Regions from separate parts of the Priestia sp. TRM10 genome, predicted to be linked through region 1. Evidence: predicted binding sites of a transcription regulator. Region 1 holds the regulator's gene; each other region holds the start of a gene.
What was found. The regulator Rex, encoded in region 1, represses fermentation and respiration genes when NADH is low (regulators of the CRP and FNR family bind a similar motif). The targets are predictions, from matches to a motif close to TTGTGAAATATTTCACAA.
Positions count from the first base shown of each region.

Region 2: the regulator Rex is predicted to act here: its motif matches at 1,686-1,703, upstream of ACK3CR_RS05190 (NarK family nitrate/nitrite MFS transporter).
Region 3: the regulator Rex is predicted to act here: its motif matches at 1,963-1,980, upstream of ACK3CR_RS10455 (helical membrane plugin domain-containing protein).

Region 1 is NZ_JBJZOT010000014.1:4,097-8,337, forward strand. Features, by position in the region: gene ACK3CR_RS16645 (ABC-F family ATP-binding cassette domain-containing protein) at 1-892, opposite strand, end outside; gene moaC (cyclic pyranopterin monophosphate synthase MoaC) at 1,115-1,618, shown strand; gene ACK3CR_RS16655 (redox-sensing transcriptional repressor Rex) at 1,620-2,267, shown strand; gene ACK3CR_RS16660 (twin-arginine translocase TatA/TatE family subunit) at 2,309-2,494, shown strand; gene tatC (twin-arginine translocase subunit TatC) at 2,512-3,264, shown strand; gene ACK3CR_RS16670 (YdiK family protein) at 3,323-3,526, opposite strand; gene ACK3CR_RS16675 (CPBP family intramembrane glutamic endopeptidase) at 3,523-4,241, opposite strand, start outside.
Region 2 is NZ_JBJZOT010000007.1:6,889-11,129, forward strand. Features, by position in the region: gene ACK3CR_RS05185 (aldose epimerase family protein) at 1-364, shown strand, start outside; gene ACK3CR_RS05190 (NarK family nitrate/nitrite MFS transporter) at 391-1,596, opposite strand; gene ACK3CR_RS05195 (amidase) at 1,881-3,296, shown strand; partial or broken gene ACK3CR_RS05200 (FAD-dependent monooxygenase) at 3,320-4,241, opposite strand, start outside.
Region 3 is NZ_JBJZOT010000011.1:412,464-416,704, forward strand. Features, by position in the region: gene ACK3CR_RS10445 (YuzC family spore coat inner layer protein) at 1-56, opposite strand, end outside; gene ACK3CR_RS10450 (NAD(P)/FAD-dependent oxidoreductase) at 245-1,423, opposite strand; gene ACK3CR_RS10455 (helical membrane plugin domain-containing protein) at 1,463-1,903, opposite strand; gene kapD (3'-5' exonuclease KapD) at 2,550-3,170, shown strand; gene kapB (kinase-associated lipoprotein KapB) at 3,201-3,590, opposite strand; gene ACK3CR_RS10470 (hypothetical protein) at 3,687-3,875, shown strand; gene ACK3CR_RS10475 (MalY/PatB family protein) at 3,900-4,241, opposite strand, start outside.

The sequences.
Region 1 (4,241 bases):
GCTGCTTTTGTCTGCTTTGCGCTCTTTTCGTTGTGGAAGCTCTAGCAATATTGCGTTGAACAAAGTCTTGAAGTTTTTCAATTTCGTCCTGCTGTTTCTCGTATTGCTTTATCTCTTGATCATATTGTTCTCTTTTTTGAATGAGATAGGAAGAATAGTTTCCAACATAGCGCTTAATTTGCCGACGTGAAATTTCGTAAACGCGATTGACTACTTTATCAAGAAAATAGCGGTCGTGTGAAACAATTAAAATGGCGCCTGCATATCCTTGTAAAAATTGCTCAAGCCATGAAAGTGTTTCAATATCAAGATGGTTTGTTGGTTCATCAAGTATGAGTAAATCTGGTTTTGTTAACAATAATTTTGCAAGTGAAAGGCGTGTTTTTTGTCCTCCACTAAGCGTTGAGATAGGTATAGAGTGATCTTTAAAGCGAAATCCATGTAAAATAGAACGAGTTTCTGCTTCATACTGATATCCACCTTTATCTTTAAAAGCTGCTTGAAGCATGTCGTACTCTTGAAGGAGCTTTTCATATTTGGTAGAATCGTTTAAAAAGGTAGGATCACCCATTTTTTCTTCTAGTGAACGGATTTTCTTTTCCATTTCTTTTAGCGGTGAGAATACTGTCATCATTTCATCCCAAATGCTCAAGTCTGATTCAAGCATTGTATCCTGGCCCATATAGCCAAGTTCTACATCTTTTGGTTTTATAATTTCCCCACCGTCATAGGAGATTGCACCTGAAATAATTTTAAGCAGAGTGGATTTTCCAGCTCCATTTCGACCAACCAGGCCAATTCGGTCGTTTGATTGTACTTCCATTTTAATATTCGATAAAATAATATCAGCGCCAAAATACTTCGTGATATTATTTAGTTGTAATAAAATCATTTTTTCACCTCAGTTAATCCTTTACAATAAAGGGGGGAAGAGCTCAGGCAGCTATTCTAGAGCTTTCCTTAGTTAAATAATTCACATTATGTTGAAAAAAGGCTGCTATAGGTATTCTACCATACCTATAAAGGAGAGTTAAAAAGGAACATTCGTATAGGTAGAAAGTGCAAAGACAGATGACTAAAAATAGTGTATAGTCAAACATAAGGAGGAACTAAAGTGGGGTTTACTCATTTTAACGAACAAGGTCGCGCTAATATGGTCGACATCTCAGAGAAAGCTGAAACAACAAGAGTTGCAACAGCTGCTTCAAGCATTGAAGTAAACAAAGAAACATACGATAAGATTACATCACAAGAAATTGGAAAAGGTGATGTATTAGCTGTTTCTCAAATAGCAGGCATCATGGCGGCCAAAAAAACGTCTGATCTTATTCCAATGTGCCATCCTTTATTTATAAAAGGAGTAAATATTGAATTTAATTGGGCTGAAAAAGAAGGAAAATATCGCTTGCTTATTGAAGCTACTGTAAAGACAAAGGGGAGTACAGGAGTAGAAATGGAAGCGCTAACGGCAGCGTCCGTATGTGCTTTGACCGCTTACGATATGTGCAAAGCCATCGATAAAGGAATGGTTATTGGTCCAACGTATTTGCTTACAAAAACAGGTGGGAAAAGTGGAGATTTTACAAGGGAACAAGGGTTAACAGATTGGGGGGTATAGTGTGAGTACAGAACAATTAAAAATACCGCAGGCAACAGCCAAACGCTTGCCTTTATACTATCGTTTTCTTAAGAATTTACATTCCTCAGGAAAACAGCGAGTATCGTCAGCAGAGCTAAGCGAAGCGGTCAAAGTAGATTCAGCAACAATTCGTCGTGACTTCTCTTATTTTGGAGCTTTAGGAAAAAAGGGATATGGTTATAACGTAAACTATTTACTTACATTTTTTAGAAAAACGCTAGACCAAGATGAATTAACAAAGATTGCGCTAATTGGTGTTGGTAATCTTGGAACAGCATTATTGAACTATAATTTCATTAAAAATAATAATACAAAAATTGAAATGGCTTTTGATGTTGATGAAAGTCGAGTAGGCCAGAAAATTAGTAATGTGCCTATTTATCATCTTAATGATTTAGAAGAAAAGCTAGGTAACGATATAAGCGTTGTTATTTTAACAGTACCTGCAACAGCTGCTCAAGGTATAACAGACAGATTAGAGCATACTAGTGTAAAAGGGATATTAAATTTTACACCAGCGCGCATCAATGTGCCAGATTCAATTCGTATTCATCATATTGATTTAGCTGTTGAGCTTCAAGCGCTCATTTATTTTTTACGCAACTATCCAACAGAGTTAGTCAACTGAGGGAACGTGTAACACATTCCATTTAGAGGAGGTGGGAGAAGATGCTTAGCACGGGAAGTATTATTCTCATTGTCTTTGCAGCTCTCTTAATATTCGGTCCTAAAAAACTGCCTGAGTTAGGAAAGGCAGTTGGAAAAACACTGCGTGAATTTAAGCAAGGTGCACAAGGAATTGCAGATGATGAAGGGAAAGAAAAAGCAAAAGCGGATCATACTGATGTTAAATAATGCAAGGGTGAAGCGATATGAATGAACAAAACATGTCGATTTATGAGCATATTGGAGAGCTTAGGAGAAGAGTTTTAATTGTTGCAGCCGTTTTTTTAGGTGCAACAATAGCAGGCTTTTTTCTTGCCGACAGTCTTATTGTCTATTTACAAGGTGCAGATGAAGTGAAAGACCTTGAGATGAATACATTTCGTCTGACAGATCCAGTGAAGATTTATATGCAGTTTGCCTTTATTATTGGATGTGTTCTTTCTTCACCTGTGATTCTTTATCATGTATGGGCATTTGTAAGTCCTGGATTACTTGAAAAAGAAAGAAAAGTAACATTAAGCTATATACCATTCTCGGTGCTATTGTTCTTAGCGGGGGTATCATTTTCTTATTTTGTTCTCTTTCCATTTGTCGTTAAGTTTATGACAAGCTTAACAGAGCGTTTAGACGTAAATCAAGTGATTGGAATTAATGAGTACTTTGAATTTCTTTTTCAATTTACATTACCATTTGGGATTTTGTTTCAAATGCCTGTTGTTGTCATGTTTCTCACTCGTTTAGGCATTATCACACCAATGACATTAGTGAGCATCCGCAAGTATGCATATTTTGTATTGCTCGTCATCGCAGCGATTATTACACCTCCAGAGCTTTTGTCTCATCTAATGGTGACGTTACCGTTGCTAGTTCTATATGAAATCAGTATTGGAATCTCTTATTTTTCTTACAAAAAGAGTATGAAAGTGCAAGAAGAAGAGGAAAAATCCCATGTACAATAGAATATAAAATAAAGACAGCCTTTCATAGCTAAAGCTTGTGAAAGGCTGTCTTTATCTTCTACTGTTTCTTTTTCATCTTTTTGATACGAAAATGAAGGATAAACGCTCTAATGGCAACCCCAATTTCTAGCGTTGCAAAAATGGTAAATACAATCGTCATAAAGTTAAAGACTGTTTCATGCGCATTTCGAATCGCAAGAAACGTAAAGATAAGTCCTAAAAATCCATACATAATTCCCAAGTTGAGGGGAGTAGTTCTCATAGCTGAAAGCCTCCGAAAATTTGTTGAAGTTTCTCCTGTTGGTCGATGTATTTTTCAATATCGTCTTTAAAAACGTACTGCATCATCACAACGAATGTATTCATTGAAACATGTGCGAAGATGGGAACAAGAATAGACGATGTTTTAACATAGAGAAAAGCAAATGTTAGTCCCATCGACATATAAACGAGAAGGTGTGAAAAATCTTGATGAACAAGAGCAAAGATAAAGGAACTAATAATTGCTGCGATAAAGAAGTTAGATCGCTCGTAAAGCGAACCAAAAATGATTTTACGAAATACTACTTCTTCTAAAATAGGACCTATTATAGAGACAACAGCAATTAGTAACGGAACAACCTCTACTAAGCTCATAATATTCTGGGTATTTTCTGATTCAGGGTTCACGCCAAATACTTTCGTTTCGATATTAGATGCAATTCCTTGCGCTAAAAGTGCCATAAAAACGCCTAGAATTGCCCAAGATATAATTTTAGACCAGTTGTATTTTTTACGCATGTTCATATCTGGTCTTAATAAGAGAAGCGTAATGATTAAAGCAAGGATAAAGCTAATGATTGTCCAATAAATGTTTGCCGTGACAAGCTCAGATCTTGTAGAAAATACATTCATCTTTACTAGGGCATACAAAACTGGATATACAGAAAGCTGCATTAATACGTACGTCAAAATGACATACCAGTAACGTTTAGTCA
Region 2 (4,241 bases), on a different contig from region 1:
TTTTCGGGAGGATGTTAAGATAGGAAGCTTCATCACGAAAGATGACCCCCAGCTTCATATTGAAGGCGGATATGATCATGGATTTTTACTCCAAGACAAAGAAGTTGTGCTGAAAAATAAAAATAAGACAGTTGAACTTTATGCAACAACAACTGAGCCAGCTGTTGTAATTTATACAAACAATGGATTAACCGAAAAAGAGAAAATCAATGAAGGAAGGGCTGGCTTTAAACATGGGGCTATTTGCATTGAACTGCAGAAGTTACCTGATGCGATTCATCATGAGAATTTCCCTAGTGCTGTTCTTTATCCCGAAAAGCCATTTCAAGAGGAAAGCCGTTATACATTTCGACTAAAACAGTAAAAAGAAGCACTTTAAAGTGCTTCTTTTTAAATTTTAACGGATTCATTTTGAGCATTCCACGTTCTTTTCCATGTTTGCTGGGCAACAACAAGAACGGTTAAAGCAACGAGAATAATGGCCGAAAAGGCGATAAAACCTGTTGCATACGTATTTGTTGTGCTTTTTAAAGTACCGAGTAAGTTTGGAACAAAAAAACCTCCAATTCCGCCCGCAGCACCAACAATTCCGGTAATCATACCAATTTGCTTTTGAAAACGTTGTGGAACGAGTTGGAATACAGCGCCATTTCCCATGCCAAGACAGGCCATAGCAACGAATAAAATGGCAATCGCAAGCCCAAGCCCTGGAAGTTGTGCAACTCCAAACATACAAAGAGCAGCTCCAATATATAAACACATAAGAATACGAGCTCCACCAAATTTATCAGAAAGAAAACCACCGATTGGGCGAACGAAGCTTCCTGCGGCAACGCAAAGTGTGAGAAAGTCTCCTGCTGCAACTTTACTTAACCCATACTGATCAACGAAGAAAATGCTTAAGAAGCTTGTAAGGCCCACAAATCCACCAAATGTTACGCTATAGAGAAGACAGAAAAACCATGTATCTCGATATTTAAAAACTTTAAGATATTCTTTTAAAGGTTGTGGAGCAGGCTGTGAAGGAGCGTCTTTTGCTGTAAAGATAAAGATTAAGAATACAAGTAAAAGAGGGATAATAGCCATTCCCATTACACCGTGCCATCCATATATTTCAGCAAGGCGAGGGCCAAACAATGTAGCTAGAAGGGTTCCGCTATTTCCTGCTCCTGCAATCCCCATTGCAAGTCCTTGAAGATGTGGTGGATACCAACGACTTGCCATTGGTAAAGCAACAGAGAAGCTTGCACCTGCAACACCAAGCAAAATCCCGATTATGTACAGCTCTCCCATTGTATTTCCAAACTGCCATCCAAGCACAAGCGGAACTAGTGTTGCACACATGCCGATAATTGCTGTTTTCCTTGGGCCAATTCGGTCTGTTAACATTCCTAAAAGAATACGGAAAATAGATCCTCCCAAAATAGGAATAGCGACAATTAAGCCTTTTTCACTTGGAGAAAGTCCAAAATCATTTGTAATATAAACGCCTAATGCACCGAGCATTACCCAAATCATAAAACTAACGTCAAAGTATAAAAAAGCTGAAAATAATGATGGAGCATGACCACTTGTTCTCAATTGAGATAATTTCATTATTGTTCCTCCTTCTAGTGATAAGTTTTAGATGACCTTCAAACTTAATAAAGATGTACGAAAAGGATATCTTTTTTTATTTATACTATCTGTGAAAAAATTAATAAATTGATATGTAAGGAAATGTAACGTGAAATAGGCGTTTTTTCGTAGTGACTAGAAATATCGCTAGTTAATTTAACTAATGAGGAGAAGATTTTTTGGATAAGAAGTACAGTTGGTTGACTCGGTATTTAAAAATTTCGTACACTGACGAGTAGATAAGAAAAAGAAGGTGTTGGGCTATGTTAGAACAATTTGGCGTTTCTGAGCTTGTGTCACAAATGAAAGCGAAAAAACTTTCTCCAGTTGAAGTAACAGATTACTTTTTAAAACGAATTGAAGATTATAACGATAAAATTAATGCATTTGTAACACTAAATGAAAATGTAAGAGAAGAAGCAAAGAAAGCGGAAGAAAGATTAATGAAAGAAGAAAATGTAGGGGATTTTTACGGCATTCCAATTGCTATAAAAGATTTAACTTTAACAAATGGAATTCGTACAACGTTTGGTTCACCTGCTTTTCAAAACCATATTCCAGATCGAGATGCTGTAATTGTTGAACGATTGAAAAGGGCCGGAGCTATTGTGATTGGAAAAACAAACACGCCTGAGTTCGGTCATATTGGCACAACAGACAACCTATTATTTGGAGCAACCAAAAATCCATGGGACGTTTCTAAAACATCAGGAGGATCGAGCGGTGGCTCCGCTGCAGCTGTTGGAGCTGGGCTTGTACCAATTGCAGAAGGAAATGACGGGGGAGGATCTATTCGTATTCCAGCCAGCTTTTGCGGAGTATACGGATTCAAGCCTACATACGGAGCTATTCCAAATACAAACAGCACAGCAAATGCTTTTGGTTCAACAGCGCCATTTGCCAATCATGGTGTTTTGAGTCATTCACCATTGGATGCTGCCTTGTTTTTAGAAAATACACAAGGACCTTCCACAAGAGACCCTTTTTCGTTGCCTGTGTATAATAAAGAAATAAGTCAAAAACTTAAAGGGAATTTAAAAGGAGTTAGAATTGCTTATACCGAAAACTTTGGTCTTTATGAAGTGGACAAGGAAGTTGCTCATATTGTTGAAAATACGTTGTCAAAGTGGGAAGAGCTTGGTTGTACAGTTGAGAAAATTGATATGGATTTCGGCATGAACCTTGAGGAGTTTAGCATCTTTTTCACAAGTATGTGGTATTCATCAGCAGCTGCTGGAAGCGGGCCTCTTTTAAATGAAAATCCAGAGTGGGTGTCAGATTCCTATAAAGCGATGATTGAGGAAGGCACAAAATTAAATGCTGTGCAATATAAAAATCTTGATCCAATCCGGACCTCTATTTGGAACAAAATGCAAGACTTTTTTGGCTCGTATGATTTAATTTTATCTCCAACGCTTGCTGTTCCAGCTTTTGATTACAGATTGCTTGGCCCTGATAAAATTAACGGTAAGAAAATCAGTTCTGTTTCAGACTGGTTGTTAACGCATTTATATAATACAACAGGATTTCCAGCAGCATCACTTCCTATTGGTTTTTCCGCCTCAGGGTTACCAATTGGTCTTCAAATTGCCGGAAACCGATTTCAAGATGAGTTAGTGCTGCGTGCTTCTTATGCTTATGATGAGGAATATAGTAAACAAAAGCGATTTCCGTTTTAATTAAAAAAGGTTAGGAGAAAATCCTAACCTTTTTTAGATAAGAGCCAATAGCTCAATTTATGAATAACTTCTTGTATATTTAGCTCTTTTTGATGAAAGGCAACATATCCATCAGGGCGAAGAAGGAGGACGTCCTTATGACTCATATGGATGTTCTTTCGTAATGTTTGATCATGATCAACTAAACAGGGGAGTGAACATAATTCAGGTGCTTTTCCTAAAACAACAAAAGGATTTATTGCTTTAGGGTAATGCACGTTAAGTACTTTATGAAAGCGGTCAATAAGAACTTTATCACTTTCTTGTAAACTATCTAAGTAGAAGAGACTGATAAATGTTTGTGTTCTTAAAAGTTCGTACAGGCGCCACTCCCCTTCATGATTGTAAAAAGTGAAATCTTGTATTCTTTCTCCACTTTTTAAGCCTGTTGTCTGTAAGTATTGGCTTTGCATCTTTTTAGAGAGATGGGATTTTTTATAATGAAAACCAATGTTGCTTAGCCTTTCTAAAATTTTTGTAGCAATAAAGTCTTTCTCTATCAACTTAGGAGCAAGTGTATTTCTTAAAGATGAAAAAAACTTATTCTGGCTTGTAACGCTTTTTATGAGAAATGATGTAGATTGCAGAACGCTTTTGCCAATGGGCCTTCTTTCTTCATCATAGCTTCGCAGAAGAGATGGAGGGGAAAAGCCTCTTAATACGAAAGATAGCTTCCAAGATATATTCATAGCATCCTGAAGTCCAATGTTCATTCCTCGTCCACCTGCAGGGTTATGGATGTGAACAGCATCTCCTACAAAAAAGACATGGTCCTGTTGATAGGAAGGAACTTGCTTATGAGAGGTTCCAAAACGACTGAGCCAAACTGGATTGTGTAATGATAAAGGGGTAGAAATGAGACGATTTACGCTTTCCTTTAGCTCATCAAGTGAAAGCTCTCTTGTA
Region 3 (4,241 bases), on a different contig from region 1:
AATCGATAAAGGGGGGCATATGGGTCAGGCTGATATGTGTAAGGATAATAGTACACTAAAATTCCTCCTTTTAAATAAAACTGTTCTGCAAACTACAATGTTCTAAGCAGAAATTGTCACAAAAAAATGAACTCTTGTTAGTGTATGAAGGAAAAAAGTAATTTAGGCAAGAACATCATAAAAAGAGGAGAGTCTACAAATAATAAAAAAGCTCCCTATCGTATAGATAGAGAGCTTGTCTAACTTAGTAAGCTAAGCTGAAAAGACCTTTAATGTGAGTTAAGTAACGAACGTTACTTGCTTCTTTCATTAGAGAAGCAGGAAGCCCTTTAAGTGGAGTTGAGTTTGCTCCAATAGTTGCTACTGCATCTTTGCGGCCTAAGCTTGCAAGTGTACCAGAGTTAACTGGAGAGAATGTTTCAAGATCTTTGTTTTCTAAGAAAGCATAAAGGTTATAACCGATAAGCTCTCCCATTTGCCAAGCAATTTGAGCTGTTGGTGGGTATGGACGACCTTCTGGGCCAAATACAACCGCGCTGTCTCCAGCAACAAATACATCTTTGTGTGATGTTGATTGAAGGAAGTCGTTCACTGTTGCGCGACCACGGTTTACTTCAAGACCGCTTTCGCCAACAAGTGGGTTACCTTGAACTCCGCCTGTCCAAACAAAAGTGTTAGCAACAACTTTTTGACCGTCTTTAAGGTCAATAGTGTTACCTTCAACGTTTGTTACAGGAAGACCTGTTAAGAACTCAACGCCGCGAGCTTCTAAGCTAGAAGTTGCGCGTTCGATTAAGTGGTCTGGTAAAACAGGAAGGATTTTTGGACCTGCTTCAACAAGTTTAAGTTTTACTGCTTTAGGGTCAACACCGTATTTGCGAGTAAGTTTAGGCATGATGTCAGCTAATTCACCAACAAGTTCAACACCTGTTAGACCGCCACCGCCGATAAGGATTGTTGCGTCAGCTTCATTTTTAGTTTTTGCATATTCTGCAATACGCTCTTCAACATGCTTGTAGATTTTATTAGCATCTGCAGCAGATTTTAGTACCATGCTGTTTTCTTCAAGGCCAGGGATACCAAAGTATGCTGTAACACTTCCTAAACCAACAACAAGAGCATCGTAAGTTAGGGTAGAACCGTCGCCTAGTTTGATTTCTTTATTGTCTACAGAGAAAGACTCAACTTCAGCGATTTTAAGATCGATATCAAGACCTTTAAAAAGCTTTGTTAGAGGCATAGCCACAGCTTGCTCAGATACGTTACCTGCTGCTAGTCTGTGTAGCTCTGTAATAATTTGGTGTGTAGGATATTTGTTAATAACTGTTACTTCTGCTTCTGATTTACTAAAGTGTTTGCGAACATTTAAAGCTGCTAAAACTCCGCCATAACCAGCGCCTAGAATGACAATTTTTTTTGACATGTTAGTTCCTCCGTTTTTACTAATTGAGTATGAAAAATACTATTTGTTTTCGCGTTCAGCTGAAACTTGTAGATAAGCATTTACAAAACGGAATAGTTTTTGTGCTTGAGGGTCTTTCAGCATTTTCATTAAGCCAAAGATACCAATTACTTCTTTGCTTTCGTCTGCACGATCTTTTGCCTCAATAGCAGTTGCTGCAAGGTTTTTAGCTGTGTGAACTACAGGCTCAGCAAGCTCTTGGATTGCTCCAACTGTGTCACTTTTTAGAACATCATCAGTTGCAACTGATTGTGCAAAGTCGTAAGACTTAGATAAGATGCTAACAAGCTCAGTTAACTTTGGAAGCTCCTCAACTAGTGTTGTTAGAGATTCTTGAACCTCAGGTTTTAATAGCTGATCGAGTACATCAAGTTGTTCTTGGCTAGCAGAAAATTTTGATCGTTCTTGATCAGTTTTTGCTTGAGTGATTGTTTCTGACATATCCAATTCTCCTTTACTTTTAAGCATTATGCTTGATTTTTAGACACCTACAAAAAAGTTTGTAAAATAGTGCACAAACTTTTTCACAAGCATCTAGAGGTAGAAAGTGTAAAAAAAATACAGATTCAAACCTATCAAAAATTTTGAGATACATATAATAATGAACTTAAAACAAAAATAAAACAATTAATAGTGCTTCTAAACTTTTTAAATAAACTAGCCAAGAAATTCATGCAAGAAATACAGACCTTCACATTCCTGAGAAGGTCTAATACGTATACTATATATTATATAGTATAACTTATATATTATAAAGTATATTATGGAATAAACTTTTACCAAAGGTGGGAATCCCTTTGTAAGAGGATAGAACAATCTTTAAAATTTAGTTAGCTCTTCTTCCTCATATTCTAGAATTCTTAAACAAACAAGCCGCTTTTCTCGTAAAGATAGAATTAAGGGCGTTTAACTATTATCATTTTACAAAAGAATGAATAGATTAACTAGTAAGAAAGCTAGAAAAGACCAAAAATTAAATTCTGAATATTTAGTTTCGTGTCAAAAAACTGACATATAAAAGCAGTTGAGATGGTATAATAAAAATATATTGTCTAAAGAAGAAATATATTGAAGGGTGGGAGGAGTTATGGGAAAAGAAAGTCAGCATCTTTTTATTGATTTTGAGTTCACAATGCCTGAACAAAAAGGGCGCCCAAAAGGTTTTTTTCCTGAGATTATTGAAGTTGGCATTGTAGTAGCGAGAAATTACAAAGTTATTGACACATTTTCCTCTTATGTTCGCCCTCAGCATTTCCCCACATTAACTAACCGTTGTAAAACATTTTTAAGCATCGAACAGCAAAGCGTTGATAGTGGTATAACACTTCAAGAGCTTGCAGACCTATTCAAAAATTATTGTAAAAACTATGAGACTACTGTTGTCACATGGGGAAATATGGATATGAAAGTGTTGCGACAAAATTGTCAGAAAGCCCGCATTCCTTTCACATTCAAAGGTGAACAAGTTGATTTATCGATGGAATACAAGAAATTTTTTGGAGATCGTAATCAAACAGGTCTTTGGAAAGCCGTTGAAGCATATGGAAAAAAAGGAACAGGGACGCATCATCGTGCGTTGGATGATGCGATGACAACCTATAACATTTTCAAGCTTGTTGAAAAGGATAAAAGTTATTTATCAAGCCCTGCTAAAACAACCATTGGAGATCGAATTGACCTTTCCAAAGTATTAAATAAGTTTGCATAGAGGCCAAGTCATTCAAAAAGTGATTTGGCTTTACGTTTGAGGAAAGTAGTCCTTTTCTAAGTTTTTGAGATGAACAAGGCATTGCTGAGCAAATGAACTCTCATTACCTTCGTATTTCTCAATTTGAACAGAGAGCGCTTTTCTAAGTGACTCTTTATAATCAGGTATAGCTTCATCAAAGATATGAACCATTTTTTGGGGTACATTCGTTTGTTCACGGTAAGCAAGAGCTCTGCGTTCATGAAAGAGCGCAACATCCGTTTGATTTGGATTATGAAGGTCCCCTTGAGTAGGGTGCTTTAAAACAGCTAAAACTCTTACAAGATAATGAGAAGGACGGATTTCAGTCACTTCTCCTACATACTTTCCTGTTTTATATAGGCCCGTCACAATAGAACCTACTTTAATCTTCTCTTCCATGCTATTTCCTCCTCTTAGATCTTCTTTATTTTTAGTATAAAGGAAAGGCTCACAAATTTCAGGTTAGAAGTAGAAAAACTGAGGAGTGTGAAAATGATGTTTGGCTTTGGTTTCTTTTTATATTTTCCTGAAGATAAGACAGAGTATATTCCTGCATTCATTACGCTTATCTTATTTTTTTTAGCTGCTATTTGGACAATGAGCTTTATAAAGAAAATTTCTAAAAAGCAAGAAAGACAAGCAAAAGAGCTTGAGGAAAAAATTAAAAATACAACGAAAATGTAGAAAAGCAGGCATTAGCCTGCTTTTCTATTTGCTTAGTGCTATTTTCAAACGTTTCAGACCTTCAAGTACAGTTTCTTTAGAACAACCAAGATTCATACGAACAAACCCTTCACCTTGCGTACCATATTTAGGTCCAGGCTCAAGTGCTAAATGGCCTTTATGAAGAAGCCTTTCTTTTAATTCTTCATCTGAAAAACCTATTCCACGGCAGTCAATCCAAGCAAGATATGTACCTTCAGGGTAAATTAGCTCAATATCTGGAAGTTCTTTTTGAATGAATTCATGTACTGTATTAATGTTTTCTTTCAAATATGGAAGAAGTTCTTCAAGCCATTCCTCTCCATAATTATAGGCTGCTTGTAACGC